3 regions of the Sphaerisporangium sp. NPDC005288 genome follow, and region 1 is predicted to be linked to each of the others. Evidence: riboswitches for the same ligand, from Rfam matches in the RefSeq annotation. Region 1 holds a riboswitch; each other region holds the start of a gene.
The links. A riboswitch is a leader RNA that binds a small molecule or an ion and turns the genes downstream of it on or off. The one in region 1 is predicted to bind cyclic di-AMP.
Positions count from the first base shown of each region.

Region 2: it holds a riboswitch for cyclic di-AMP, as region 1 does, so the genes downstream of both, ABZU32_RS12115 (GH25 family lysozyme) here and ABZU32_RS26685 (hypothetical protein) in region 1, are expected to answer to the same signal.
Region 3: it holds a riboswitch for cyclic di-AMP, as region 1 does, so the genes downstream of both, ABZU32_RS21045 (CHAP domain-containing protein) here and ABZU32_RS26685 (hypothetical protein) in region 1, are expected to answer to the same signal.

Region 1 is NZ_JBEXGT010000031.1:47,393-52,058, reverse strand. It holds gene ABZU32_RS26700 (ABC transporter permease) at 1-148, opposite strand, end outside; gene ABZU32_RS26695 (ABC transporter substrate-binding protein) at 160-1,758, opposite strand; tRNA gene ABZU32_RS26690 (tRNA-Lys) at 1,917-1,993, opposite strand; gene ABZU32_RS26685 (hypothetical protein) at 2,135-2,710, opposite strand; cyclic di-AMP (ydaO/yuaA leader) riboswitch at 3,047-3,194, opposite strand; gene ABZU32_RS26680 (OsmC family protein) at 4,164-4,562, opposite strand; gene ABZU32_RS26675 (hypothetical protein) at 4,593-4,666, opposite strand, start outside.
Region 2 is NZ_JBEXGT010000010.1:58,886-63,551, forward strand. It holds gene ABZU32_RS12100 (5-methyltetrahydropteroyltriglutamate--homocysteine S-methyltransferase) at 1-577, opposite strand, end outside; gene ABZU32_RS12105 (hypothetical protein) at 605-1,207, opposite strand; gene ABZU32_RS12110 (Ppx/GppA phosphatase family protein) at 1,367-2,299, opposite strand; gene ABZU32_RS12115 (GH25 family lysozyme) at 2,381-3,130, opposite strand; cyclic di-AMP (ydaO/yuaA leader) riboswitch at 3,142-3,287, opposite strand; gene ABZU32_RS12120 (TetR/AcrR family transcriptional regulator) at 3,563-4,240, opposite strand; gene ABZU32_RS12125 (TIGR03086 family metal-binding protein) at 4,326-4,666, shown strand, end outside.
Region 3 is NZ_JBEXGT010000021.1:98,408-103,073, forward strand. It holds gene ABZU32_RS21035 (DUF6716 putative glycosyltransferase) at 1-913, opposite strand, end outside; gene ABZU32_RS21040 (hypothetical protein) at 928-1,914, opposite strand; cyclic di-AMP (ydaO/yuaA leader) riboswitch at 2,420-2,569, shown strand; gene ABZU32_RS21045 (CHAP domain-containing protein) at 2,582-3,289, shown strand; gene ABZU32_RS21050 (ABC transporter substrate-binding protein) at 3,851-4,666, shown strand, end outside.

The DNA of each region.
Region 1 (4,666 bases):
CGCGCACCGCGGCCTCGCTCGCCTCACGGCCGAGGATGGTGCGGGCCACGTCTCCGGGGATCAGCTCGGTGGCCGTGAAGACGAGCACGGACACCACCAGCAGCGTGAGCGGGATCGCCGCGAGCCGCCGCAGCAGGAATCGCCTCATCGCGGGCCGCCCTAGATCCGGGACACCGACGTGAAGTCGACGTAGCTGGAGGGATGCGCCTGGATCCCGGCGAATCCGCCGTTGAAGGCCCGGACGCTGCCGCCCCAGACGCTGATGATCACAGGGACGTCCTCGTACAGCGTCCTGGCGATGATCTCGGCCTGGGCCTTGCGCGCGGTGTCGGTGGTAGCCCCGTCGTAGGCGGTGGCGGCGGCGTCCAGCACCGGGTTGGCGTACTTGGACCCGTTCCACACCCCGCCGCTCTTCACCATCGGGATGATGAACTGGCTCGGCACCGCCCGCCCGGCCCAGCGCACCAGGTTGGCCGGGCTGAACAGCCAGGGCGTGTCCTTCTCCTGGTCGCCGCCGTAGAAGTCGGCGGAGGTGCGCTGGTCCAGCGTGACCTCGATGCCCACCTGCTTGAGCTGGTTCTGGATGATCAGGGCGTAGTCCTTGCTCGGCGGGTCGAAGGTCAGCGGGAAGGACAGCTTGGCCACTCCGGCGGCGGCGAGCAGCGACGCGACCTTGGCGGGGTCCTTGGCGCGCTGCGGGATGTCGGCCGGCGCCGCCGGGAACAGCGCGGCGAACAGGTGGTCGTTGGCGAGCGCCCCGATGCCGTCGTAGGTGGTGGCGTTCACGCCCGGCCGGTCCAGGGCGTACGCGACGGCCTGGCGGACCTCCTTCCTGTCGAACGGCGCCTGGTCCACGCGCAGCGTCAGGGCGGTGAACCCGGTGCCCTCCACCCGGTCGACGGTGATGTCCCCGACACCCTTCAGCGGGTTGACCAGGGCGGGAATGCTGAGAAGCTGGGCGTCGACGTCGCCGCCCTGCAGCGCGAGCAGATCCGCCTGGTCATCGGCGTAGAACTTGACCTCCACGCCGTCCAGGTACGGCTTGCCCCGATCCCAGTACCTCGGATTGCGGGTGAAGGTGGCGCCCTTGGCCGGGTCGTAGGAGGCGAGCACGAACGGGCCGGTGCCGATGGGCTTGGCGGTGAAGTCGCCCGCGTAGTCCTTCTTGAGGATCAGGGCGTTGTAGTTGCCGGCCGACACCAGATAGGGGAAGTCGGAGAACGGCCGCTCCAGCGTGAAGACGACCGTCCGGGAGTCCTTGACGCGCACGCCGCCCTGCGCGAGGACGGTGTCGAAGGCCGAGAGCGCGGCCGACTTGCTCTTCGGGTCGAGCAACCGGTCGAAGGACGCCTTGACGACCTCGGCGTCCAGCGGGGTGCCGTCGGAGAAGACCACGCCTTCGCGCAGGGTGAAGGACCAGATCTTGCCGCCGTCCTTGGCGGACCACGCCTCCGCCAGGCGCGGGACCAGCTTGTAGTCCCTGTCCAGCCAGATCAGGTAGTCGGCGACGAGCTGGGCGATCGCGATCGCCGTTCCGTCGTACATGGTGACGGGGTCGACCGCCGTCGGCGGCGGAGAGGACCCCGCGCGCAGCACTCCGCCGCGCTTGGGCGTGCTCGGGAGGGAGCCGGACGGCCCGGCGTTCACGCCGGTGCTCGTGCCCGCGCCGCCCGAGCAGGCGGCGACCAGGGCGAGCAGCCCGGCGGCTCCTGACCCGGCCAGAAAGCGGCGCCGGTCGAACGGGTTGTCGTTGACCATGTCCACCACTATCCGAAGGCGGAATCATGATCGTCAAATGGCCGTTCAACTGGCGACCTCGAACGGATCGGGGCCCGCACCGAGGGGGAAACAGGTTGGAAAACGACTGTGGGCACCCTCCCCATCGGGGAAGATGCCCAGGTCATCGGCGTTAACCGTGGTGCGCCGCCAGGGACTCGAACCCCGGACCCGCTGATTAAGAGTCAGCTGCTCTAACCAACTGAGCTAGCGGCGCGTTGACTACGGTGACTTTAGCAGTCCCGGCGAAGCTACGCACATCGGCGCCGGGGCGGCGTGCCGGTGCCAGGGGGAAGCACCGGCACGCCTATTTCCCGGGGGAAGCTCGTGGAAGAACCCGCAGGTGCGTGCGCGCGGGTCAGGGCGCGGAGGTGAGCGCCAGGGTCGGCTCGGCCGGGTCCTTGTCGTAGACGCCCCAGGCGCCGGCGGAGAACGGGACGGGCTCGTTCTTCTTGCCCGGGCCGCTGCCCCACTTGGTGATGACGTAGTCGACCTTGATGTGGCCGGCGCCGAAGCCGGTCACCATCAGGCTGGAGTCGCTGAAGTCGCCGCCGGTCAGCTCGGCGAAGGTCTTGCCGTCGATGTCGAGCATGACGCCGCTCTCGGAGGGGATGCCCGGGCCGCGGTCGCCGATGAAGAACGGCGCCTTCTTGCCGTTGTACATCACGTAACCCTCGGTGCCGAGCGGCCAGCACGGGCTGGCGAACAGCCCCTTCTGCATCGGCTTGCCGATGGCCGGCATTCCCGTGTCACCGGCGCGCCCGGAGGCGTCGTCCCAGAAGTAGGAGGCGGTGGTGGAGCCCTTCAACATGACTCGCTGGGTGGTCGCCGCCGCGACGCCGTCCTTGCGCTCGGGCGAGTTGGCGTGGGCCGCGGTGGCCGTGCCGACCGTCGCCGTGCACATCATCGCGGCACCGATGATGCTCGAAACCACACGACATTTGGGGGTGTTCGTGAAAAAAGACATGGGAGGTCAGGATCTTTCATCAGAAGACAAGGGACCCGGGCTCCGACTTCGGTCAAGAGGGTTCGGCGCCGGGAGAGGAAAGCGTTCTCTGAGGCACAAGCGGGTGGACAAGGGCATGGTCCATCGCTGCGCGAGCGCTTTTCTTACGTGGGTCTTTCGGGCGGTGGCGCTGGACGGCCACCATGTCGCAAGGCTGCGAATCGCCCGGCCGGCTCCTACAAGCCGACTGCTGTGCCGCTTCTGACGGCGAGATCCGGGCCTAGGGTCGCCCGGAGGACGGAGTGGGGCGGTGTGTCCACTCGAGTCTCCTCTCCAACGACGTCTACCGGGTTAGCTGACGGGTTCGGGCGTGGAGTTCGCCCTACCGCTGACGCGGATTCACCCCGAAGAACGTGGGTCCCCGGCTCCCGCGGGCCGGGTTCAGGCCCTTGGGACTCGACGTTCGGGCGGCGGCCTTCCGGCTGAAGACCAGGTCACCGTCCGATCTGGTACAAGACGTTACCGGTCAAGTCAGGACAAAGCAAACGATGTTTGTACAAAGCATCAGAAGATCTACCTATCAGGCCGTAAGCCCCATATATCGGGCATTTTATGCGTCAGAGAAGGCCGACGAGGCTGACAGGCGATACCCGTGTTACTGCTGTGACCTGTGAGGGGCACCACCGCCTGGGCAAAACCTTTCTTCCCCCAAGCTCCATCCCTCCCGGCAGAGCCGCCACAGGTAAACAACCCCTCATGGCCCACGGCCAAGGGGCGCCCGCGGAGCCCGGACGAACCCGCTGCGTCGCCCCGCTGCCGCCCCCCAGAGGCACCCGCAATGACCGGCGACGGCCGGAGAGTTGACCGGGCCCGTCGCCGTAACAGGGCGCCGACGCCACCGACCCGCTTCCCGCCGTGCCGGCGCCCGATGAAGACGGCCCAAGGCGGCGGAAGGGGAAGCGGCCCGAGGCGGGGCGAGAGCGTGGCCGCCCCGGCCCTAGGGTGCGGCAGAGGCGAGGAACGGTCCGAGGCTCCGAAAGGGAAGAGCGGCCCGAGACCAGGCGGCCCGAGACCAGGCGGCCCGAGACGGAGCGGGCTGAGGTGGGGCGGCCGTACGGAGCGGGGGCGAAGGGAGGGCCGCGAAGTGGGGGTGGACATGAGTCGGGGCCGGACAGTCCCCCGCCTGTCCGGCCCCGACCACTTCACGGTCCAGCGCCGATGCCTTCCCCCAAACGCATCGGGCGGTCCCGCTGTTCGGACACGGTCCCCCACCGCGTCCTTATGGTGAAAGCTTCGCTGCGCCCGTCGGGCGCTGGTCGCATCCCCCTTGACCTGCCTTAACACTACATACCGGGGCCTGAGCTGCTCGTCATCGCACGGTATAGATTCGGTCTAAGTCCCGGGCATGACCGGGTACGGGATGACCCGGCGGGGCGAGCGGCTATTCGGGGAGTTCGACGACGACCTCGGTGCCCTTCTGCAGCGACCGGCTGACGGTGCAGTGGCGCTCGTGCACCCGGTGGGCGACGGCGCGGAAGACCTCGTCCGCCTCGGGGTCGCCCTCGGGGAGCTCGACGTCGTAGGTGATCGTGACCGGGCCGAGCAGTGTGGGCTCGACCTTCTCGGCCTGGACCGTCATCGCCAGCCGCACGAGGCGGTGGCCGCGCTTGGCGGTGAGCGGCTCGACGGTCACGATGTTGCAGCCGCCCACCGCGGCGAGCAGCAGCTCGACCGGGGTGAAGACGCCTTCGTCGTCGCCACTGCCCATGACGATCTCCGCTCCGCGCCCGTTGCGGGCCACGAAGCCGTTCTCAGTACGCTCAACATTCACCGATGCCATGCCTGGAGCCTAGGAGCAGGCGGGGCGTCTTCAGGCGTCGGGGTGCTTGGACAGGTAGGAGAGGTAGACCGGCCGCAGCGCTTCGCCGAGCTCTCCCTCGCCGG
Region 2 (4,666 bases), on a different contig from region 1:
CGAACTGCAGGTAGGTGCAGCCGAGCGCGGCCAGCCGGCGGACCTCCTCGGCGTAGGCGGCGCTGAGGTCGCTCCAGAACGCCTCCATGTCGCCGTACACCGCCGGGTCGACGGAGGCGCGCCCGCCGCGGTAGTGGACCATGTTGGGCGAGGGGATGGTCAGCTTGGGGGTGGCCGTGGTCGCCTGCTCGCGCAGGAACGCGAAGTCGTCGCCGAAGATCGTCTCGTCCAGGCGCACCCGGTCGTGGACGCGCAGCGCGGCGGGGGCGAACTCGATGACTCCCTGCTCGTTGCGGAACTGCACGTTGATGCGCTCGTCGGCGGCCTGGCCGATGCCGCCGAGCCGGTAGATGAAGTCCATGTGCCAGGACGCCCGGCGGAACTCGCCGTCGGTCGCCGAGCGCAGGCCCACCTCCTCCTGGGCCCGCACCACCTCGCGGATCGCCTCGTCCTCGACCTCTCTGAGCCGCTCGGCGGGGATGGCGCCGGTGGCGAAGGCCTCGCGCGCCTCCAGCAGGGCGGCGGGACGGAGCAGGCTGCCGACATGGTCGGCGCGGAATGGGGGTCTTGTCCGCATGGCGATCCTCCAGATGATCTAGCGCGACTACCGTCCTATCAGCTTTTGAGCGGTTTCGCCGTAGCGACGGAGCGGATAAAGCCATGCGTCGCGCGCGTAGGCCACTCCGTGCGGCACCCATCCCGGCCGGGGCATCCCGAACGGCCACGACAGCCGCTGCCCGCCCTCCCTCACCGTCTTGCCTGCTCCGGCGTCCGGCGTCGTCCCCCCTCCCCCGGCGCCGCGCCCGGGGACGCCGGGCACCGGACCGCGGGCGGGCGGCTCAGGAGCCTCGGACGGCCTCGGAGCCTCGGACGGCTCAGGAGTCCCGGAGGGCCGGGGAGCCTTGGACGGCTCAGAGACCTTCGACGGCCTGGGAGCGGCGTCGGACGGCGTGGGAGCCTCGGAGGGCGCAGGGATCTCGGAGGGCCGGGGAGCCTTGGACGGCTCGGGGGTCTCGGACGGCTCGGGGGCGGCGGCCGGGGTGCGGGGGACCGGGCGGCCGTCGGCGCCGAGCTCGGGCTCGGGGCTGGTGGTCGAGGCCAGCAGCGCCAGCGAGATCAGCCCCATCACGGCGATCAGCACCAGAGCGAGTCCCATCAGCGCCAGGACGACCAGCAGCGTGTAGACCGCTCCGATGAGCGCCATCATCGCCGTTCCTCCTTTTGTGCCGCCGCGGTGGACACCGTGCCCGGGACGGACATGGTCACACGTTTCATCACGCAGGTGGACGTATCGATTCTCCCGTGTGCGCGGAGCGATCGCGCACACCGCCGGGCACGGTGACCCCGGCGGCCGTGATCGCGGACCTCAGGCGCCGGGCATGGTGTCCAGGCGGCGCAGGATCACCCCTTCGCGCAGGGCCCACGGGCAGATCTCCACCTCGGGGACCTCGAACAGGTCCATCGTCGCGTCGGCCACGATCGCCCCGGCGAGCAGTTGCGGGGCTCGACCGGCGGAGACGCCCGGCAGGCCGGACCGCTGGGCGTTGTCCATCGTGGCCAGGCGCCCGGTCCAGTGGGAGAGGTCATCCTGGCGCAGCACCCGCTTCACATAGGACCCCTCGCTGGAGGGGGCGGCGCCGGCGATGCGCGCGAGCTGCTTGAAGGTCTTGGACGTGGCGACCGCGTGGTCGGCGTGCCCGTACTTCACCACATCGCCCACCACCCTGCCGATCTGCGCGCGCACCTGCCGGCGCATGCCGCGCACCTCCTCGGCGGGGGGCGGGGCGCCGGTGAACCACTGGCGGGTCATCCGCCCGGCGCCCAGCGGGAGCGAGATCGCCACGTCGGGCTCCTCCTCCATGCCGGAGGCGATCTCCAGGGAGCCGCCGCCGATGTCCAGGACCAGCAGCCGCCCGGAGGACCAGCCGAACCAGCGCCGCACCGCCAGGAACGTCAGCCGCGCCTCGTCCTGCCCGGACAGCACCTGCACGTCGATCTCGGTGGCGGCCCGCAGGCGGTCCAGGACCTCCTCGCCGTTGGCGGCCTCCCGCACGGCCGAGGTGGCGAAGGCCATGATGTCCTCCACCCCCTTGTCCTCGGCGATGCGCAGCGAGTCCTCGACGAAGCGGCGCAGCTCGCGCTCGCCCTCGGGGGACAGGACGTCACCGTCGTGCAGGTGCTCGGCCAGCCGCAACTCGACCTTGTGCGAGTAGGCGGGCAGCGGCTGCGCGCCCCTGTGGGCGTCCACCACCAGCAGGTGCACCGTGTTCGAGCCGATGTCGAGAACGCCGAGTCGCATGAGCAGACGCTACTACCCGCGCCCGCCCGGGAGATCCTCCCGGTCCTCCCGGTCCTGCCGGTCCTGCCGAGGCGCCGTCGCTCAGGGGCGGCCGAGCGCGCGCAACTGGCCGGTGGTCAGCGCGGAGACGTTCTGGTCGATGGGGACGTCGGTGTACTGGTGGATCGCCCAGCTCTTCCAGTCGGCGGGCGGGGTGACGTCGCCCTTGGCCCTGCCGTAGTAGGCCACCCACAAGGGGTACTCGGCCAGGCCGTGGCCGTAGGTGTCGGCGAAGTTCCAGCCGCTGTAGAACAGCGGGGTGACGCCGGTCTCGTCCTTCACGTGGGCCAGCCAGGTCTTGGCCCAGGCGTTGACCTGCGCGACCGACCGGCCGTCGCTGGTCTCCAGGTCCAGCACGAGCAGGTCGCCGGTCTCGGCGGGCTGGGCGTCCACCACCGACAGGAAGTGGTCGGCCTCGGCGATGGGGTCGTTGCCGGGGTGACCGTAGTGGTAGGCGCCGCGCACGATGCCCTTCTTGCCGAGTTCGGCCCAGTGGCGGGCGAACGCGGAGTCGCGGAAGGTCAGGCCCTCGGTGGCCTTGATGATGCCGAACTGCGCCTGGCTGGCGTTCCAGTCGTGGTCGGACTCGTAGGCGGACACGTCCTGGCCGTAGGGGCGCTCCGAGGAGGCGCTGCTGGGGGCGGCGTCCGCCGGACCGGTCACCACGACGGCCGCCACGATGGCGAGCACGGCCACGATCACCCCCGCCATGGCGGAGTAGAGGCGCGCGCCGGACAGGTCCAGCCGGTTCTTGAGGTGGGAGAAGATCGAGGAAAGCCGGTCGATGGGCATGAAGGGCTCGCTCCTTGCTTCCACGCGCCTACCGGGTCGGCTGATGGGTTCGGGCGGAAGTGCCCTGTGGGTCCGTCCCTTCGAGGGCCGGTGTTCCGATTCACTCCGCGAAGGGGGTCCCCGGTTCCGCGAGGTGTGGATGAGGCGGGCGTGTCCCCGCGGCGGGACGCCGTCCCGCCGGGTACGCGCGATGTGGGCAACGGACGGCAACGGGCACGACGGCGTGGGACCATCGGCACGCATACCGCTGTCCAACAAGGTACATACCACATCAAAAGAGCACAAATGCGACAAAGTACGCACCACCGGCGTCACACGGGCGGACACGCACGGCTTCCCCCGACGTGATCACCCCCAGGAAGCGCATCCGGCCAGAACGACCCGGTCAGGCGTCCCGGTCCCGGCGGGCCAAGGGCGCACCCGGGGATCCGGTCAGCGGCGGGGCGGGGGCTGCGAGGAGCGGGATGACTCGGCGTGCCGCCAGCGCCGTCCGAGCTCCTCGCCGGTCGGCGCGGAGGCGGGCAGCGGGGTGGCCGGCGCGCCGGCGCGCAGCCCGTCCAGCAGCAGGGTCAGATAGCGGTGGCGCAGCACGGCGGTGCGATCGGCGTCGCCGGCACGGACCGCCGTGATCTGGTCGAAGATCATCGGAATGTCCTCGGCGACCACGTCCGGCCGTAGCGCGCCGGCGGCCTGGGCCCGGTCCACGACGCGCCCGGCGAGCGAGCCGGCGTGCGCGGCCAGCTCGTGCATCTCCCGCGTGGGGGTGAACGTGCCGGCCAGGTGCACGGTCAGCGAGTGCACGTCGGAGTCGACGACCTCGCGCAGGAACGTGGTGAAGGCCTCCCACGCGTCGCCGTCCCGCGCCAGCGCGGACTCGGCGATCGCCGTGAACCGGCGCAGGCCGTCCTCGCAGAGGGTGCGCAGCAGCTCCTCCTTGCCGGCGTAGCGCCGGTACAGGGCGCCGACGCCGACGCCCGCCTCGTGCGCCACCGCCGAGATCGGCGCTTTGGGGTCGGCGACGAACACCGCTCGCGCGGCGTCGAGGATCGTGCGGTCGTTGCGTGCGGCCTCGGCCTTGCGTCCCCTCATGCCTGCTGTCGTGGGCTCCATGCGCCCATTCTAGCTTGAACGGAAGGCTCCGTTCCGATATAGTTTGAACAGAACGATCCGTTCCGCTCTAACTCGGAGGTTTCGCATGACCACCACGTCCTGGTCGCTGCTGGAGCAGGCCCACAACGCGCTGCGCACGACCACCGCCGGGGTCACCGAGGCCGACTGGGCCGCCAAGACCCCGTGCGAGCAGTGGAACGTGGCGCAGGTGCTGCGGCACGCCGCCGGCGACCAGCGCGCCTACGCCGCCGCGATCACCGGTGCCGGCGGTCCGGAGGAGAACCCGTTCGACCCGGCGGCGCAGGCCCCCGGCGACCCGAAGGACCTGCTCGAAAGCGCCCTGGAGGTCGCGGCACGGGGCTTCGCCACCGTGGCGCCCGGCGCGGAGGCCGTACCGACGCCGCTGCCGCAGGGCGCGCTGCCCGC
Region 3 (4,666 bases), on a different contig from region 1:
CCAGGGTGCCCAGGCACCCGCTGTCCTCGAACACCAGGTTGATCATCTCGGCGCTGACCCCGAAGTCCGAAAGGACCAGCAGCGGGACGCGGCCGGCGATCGCCTCCAGGGCCGCGGTGGAGCTGACCGTCACGAATCCCGCCGCGGCGGCCAGGTGCTCGTGCATGGCGCCTGCGGCGAAGCGCACCGAGCCGGGACGCACCGCGCCGGATTCGGCCAGCGACCGCCACAGGCGCTCGTAGTGGTAGCGCTCGTTGTGGGTCTGGCGCTCGTTCTCAAGGGCGCGCAGCTTGACCACGACGTCCAGGCCCGGACGCGCCTCGGCCAGCCGGGCGAGGGCCAGCAGGATGCTCTCGCGGTCCTCGCGCCGCTTGGGCACCTTGGCCTGGGTGGCGAACACCAGGCGGTCGCCCGTCCCGCCGCCGGCCGTCCGATGGTCCAGGTAGGGCAGGCGGGCCAGGGCCATCGACCCGGTGGCGCCCAGTTCCCTGCCGATGCGGCCGAACTCCTCCACCTCCCTGCCGCTGTGCACGACGAACAGGTCGCAGGCCCCGCGGTACAGCCAGGCCTTCTCTGTGGCGGGGATGGAGATGCCCGGCAGCCCCGACACCAGCACCGGCCGGGGCGAGAGCCCGGCGAACACGTCGCCGGCCAGCACGTCGACCACCGGTCCTGTGCAGGCCAGCAGGATGGCGTCGGGCCGGTCGCGTTCGGCGATGCGGCGCAGCGCCCGCGCCGACACCACGGCGGGCGGCTCGGCCGCGCCGGAGCGGGTGCCGCTGACGGCGGCGGTGATCTGGGCCGGGGACGGCACGATCGGCGTGCGCACGACGGCCAGCGTCGATGTCCAACCGGCCGGTAGCTGGTCGAGAAGACCCGCCGCCCATTTCAGATACGAGTCCGAATCGGCCACAGCGAGAACCCGGCTCAAGGAGAAGCCCTTTCGTGCGCGAACATCTGGAGATGCGATCGGAGGGAGACCGACGCGGAGGGAGTCCACCAGTCGTCGGGCACCTCCACGGTCTGGACGGGCACCCCTCGGGCGGCGAGCAGCACGCGCAGCGAGGTGACGGCCGTGGACGGCAGGCTGAGAACGCGCTGGCCGGGGCGCAGGTCGCGCAGGGTCATCTCGACCGGCGCCCCGGCGTCGTACACGGTGACCCCGGGGTGGTCACGGACCGCGGCCAGGTCGCCGGGGTCCTCCCTGCGGTGCGGGTAGTACGCCAGCGGCCCTTCGAGGGCGAACAGCCAGGACAGGTAGCGGTCGCGGTGGATCAGCCCGTTGCGCACCAGCGAGGTGCCGAGGACCACCGTGTTCTCGCGGGGCCGGGGGTGGGCGACCACCGGCTGGGAGCGCAGCCAGGCGAAGTCGTGGGTGACCAGCTCGGCCCCGAGCCCGCGCACGGCGTCGGCCAGGGCGGCGGGGACGGGCAGGGCGGTGAAGACGGTGAGCCGTCCGGCCCTCGCCGCGGCGCGCAGGCGGATCCCCGCGGCGACGCCCAGGGCCAGGCGGGACGGCTTGGCCGCGGCGCGGGCGCGCAGCAGAGGGGTGGCCAGGCCCGCGGTCAACAGCTCCAGCAGGCGGATGGTGGCCAGGCCGTCGTCGACGATGACCATGCGGGTGGGGAAGGCCGTCAGCGAGGTGAGCTGCATCCTGCCGGAGAAGGCGTCCCCGAGGACCCAGGCCTCGCGGCGGCCGGGACGGGGCATGCCCTGATCGGCGGCCTGGATGCTCAGCCCGGCCGGCAGCTCCAGCACGTCCAGCTCGGCGCGGGTGACGCGCAGGCCGGGCAGCCTGCCGCGGGTCACCACGCGGGTGCCCGGCCCGATCAACCCCGCGTGCCGCGCCTCGACCGCGCACAGCAACTGGAGCGGAGACTCCACCCAGGCGACGGCCGACCCCTGCTCCCGCACGCGGCTTCGACCGTTCCTCTCCACGCCGGGCATTGACACGTTCACGACGCATGCAACCTAGCCCCGCGACCCTACGTAATAGGGAACAGACGATGAACGGCGGCCGACGGCGGCCCGGCCGTTGTCGGATGAGAGCGGCTCCCAGGCGTCACATGGGCAACGCGGGCCCCACTTGACACAGAAGGCGTCGCAGGCTCCGAGTATCACTGGGCCCGGACGGCCCCGGAGTCGTGTCCGCGCCCGCGGGGCCCGGATCGGCGGCACCTTACCCGCGTCGCGGCAGGTCAACCGCGCCCGACGCGCATTCTCGCCGGGCCGCGTGCCTGGCTTTGCCATGAGAAGGCCAGAACGGACGAGAGCTTTGTCCCACTTGCATGTGGTTTGTCCGATGTATTACTCTCGGAGGAATCCCGGCACGGGAGACCGCTTCTCTGAGCGACCCGCCCGTGCCGCCGATATCGCCCGGCGCGGCCGGTCCTCTGCGGAGAGACCCCTCTCCCACCGTCACGCGCCTCCGTCGAGTCCGCGCCCACGCGGAGCCGGGGACCCACCTTCTTGGGGTGAATCAGGCGCGCCCGCCCACGGACGCGCCCGTAGGACGAACCTTCACGTCCGAACCCGTCAGCTAACCCGGTAGGCGGCAGGAAGAAGGAGTCTCAGCTTGTCCATGTTCGTCACGACCGTACATCGGCTTCTGGATGCCCCGAAGAACCAGTTGAAGGCCGTCGCGTTCGGCGGGCTCGTGCTCGCCCAGGTTGTCACCGGCACCGCCCTTGCGGCGAACGCCGACTCCTCTCCCCAGGCCGACGCCGCCTCTCCCAAGAGCGGCATCGTCGCCGTCGCGCGGCAGGAGGCGGCGAAGGTGGGGCTGCCGTCCCGGCAGGTCTCCGCCGAGCAGTTGCTGGCACTGGCCGAGAAGCAGGTCGGCATCAGCGAGAACGGCAGCGGCGGCGGCACCAAGTTCCACGCCTGGTACATGAGCTCCCCGCGCGCCAGGGAGACCGTGGCGCGCGACAGTGGCACGATCGCCGACTACGCCGACGCCGCCTGGTGCGACATGTTCGTCTCCTGGGTGGGCGCGCAGATGGGCCTGCAGGACACCGTCGGCGCCGACGCCTACACCGTCGCCCACGCCAAGTGGTTCGCCGCGCGGGACCGCTGGGGCACCACGCCCAAGCCCGGCGCGGTCGTGTTCTTCTCCTTCAACGGCGACAAGAGCATCGACGGCATCGAGCACGTCGGCTTCGTCATCAAGGACAACGGCGACGGCACCATCCGCACGGTCGAGGGCAACACCGACGGCGGCAAGGTCGAGATCCGCACCAGGCCGGCCTCGCAGATCGTCGGATACGGCTACCCCGGCTACGCCGCCTGACCTCGGCGGCCCGCCACCCTCGTTCCACCTTTCCGCGGCGTCCCGCCCGCCTCCCCGCGAAGGACGCCTCCCGGCGCCGCACGGCCGGCCCACTCCCCCGGCCGCGCGGCGCCGGCGCTCGTTTCCCATCACTCCGGCGAGCCGGCCGGAACGCCGCGCAGCCCGCGCGCCGCGCCCCCAGGACCTCGGCGGAGCCCGCGCGCCGTGGCCTAGGAGCCCGGTGAAGCCCGTGCGCCGTGGCGCATGGATGATTTGCGCCCGACTGTGCCGAAGCGGTGGGAGCGCTCCCAATGCTGCGAAAGGGCCTTATGGGGGCTACTCTACGGTTTTCTCAGCGCTAACCGCCCCAGGAGTAACAGTTAGGTTTCGGCATATTGACGCCAGCATTGCCCGTCGGGGACCCTTCGTGGGAGCGCTCCCAAATATCGCTCGCAGGCTCACCCCCGCGAGATCACGACTGAGGGATCCAGCACATCGTGGGCCCGACTGTCGGGGCCGGCCCTCGATGCACCTCCCAAAGATCGGGCAACCACCTGAGAGGGGTCCGGAATGATGAACAATATGCGCCGCGGGAAGACACTCGCGGTCGCATCGGTGATGACGGTCGCACTCGGCATCACCGCCGCGTGCAGCTCCGGCGGGGACGGCGGGAACACCAGCACCGGTGGCTCGTCCTCGGCCGCGGCCGAGAAGATCACCCTTACGCTGCAGACCTTCGGCGGCGGGACCAACTTCGGCTACAAGGCCGCGGTCGCCAAGTGGAACAGCGATCACCCCAACGTTCAGGTGAAGTACAACAACCTCACCGACAGCTTTGAGAACGTCTATTGGCCGCAGATGCTGCAGTGGCTGCAGTCGGGCACCGGCGCCGGCGACGTGGTCGGCATCGACGAGGGCGGCATGGGTCTGGCCAAGGCCCGTCCCCAGTTCTTCACCGACCTCGGCCAGTACGGCCTGCAGAGCCGCCAGGCCGACTTCCCCGCCTGGAAGTGGGAGAACGGCATCAACACCGAGGGCAAGCTGTTCGCCCTCGGCACCGACGTCGGCGGCATGAGCATCTGCTACCGCTCCGACCTGTTCAAGCAGGCCGGGCTTCCCACCGACCGCGACGAGGTCGGCAAGCTGTGGAGCGGCGGCTGGGAGGACTTCATCAAGGCCGGCCAGCAGTTCCAGTCCAAGGTCAAGGACGCCAAGTTCGTCGACAGCATCAACACCATCTACAACGTGGTGCTGGCGCAGGAGGCCGCCAAGAACGGCAACGTCACCTACTTCGACAAGAACCAGCAGCTCATCGTGGACAAGAACCCGGCCGTCAAGTCCGCGTTCGACCTCGCCACGAAGATCAGCCAGGACGGCCTGACCGCCAAGCTGCAGAAC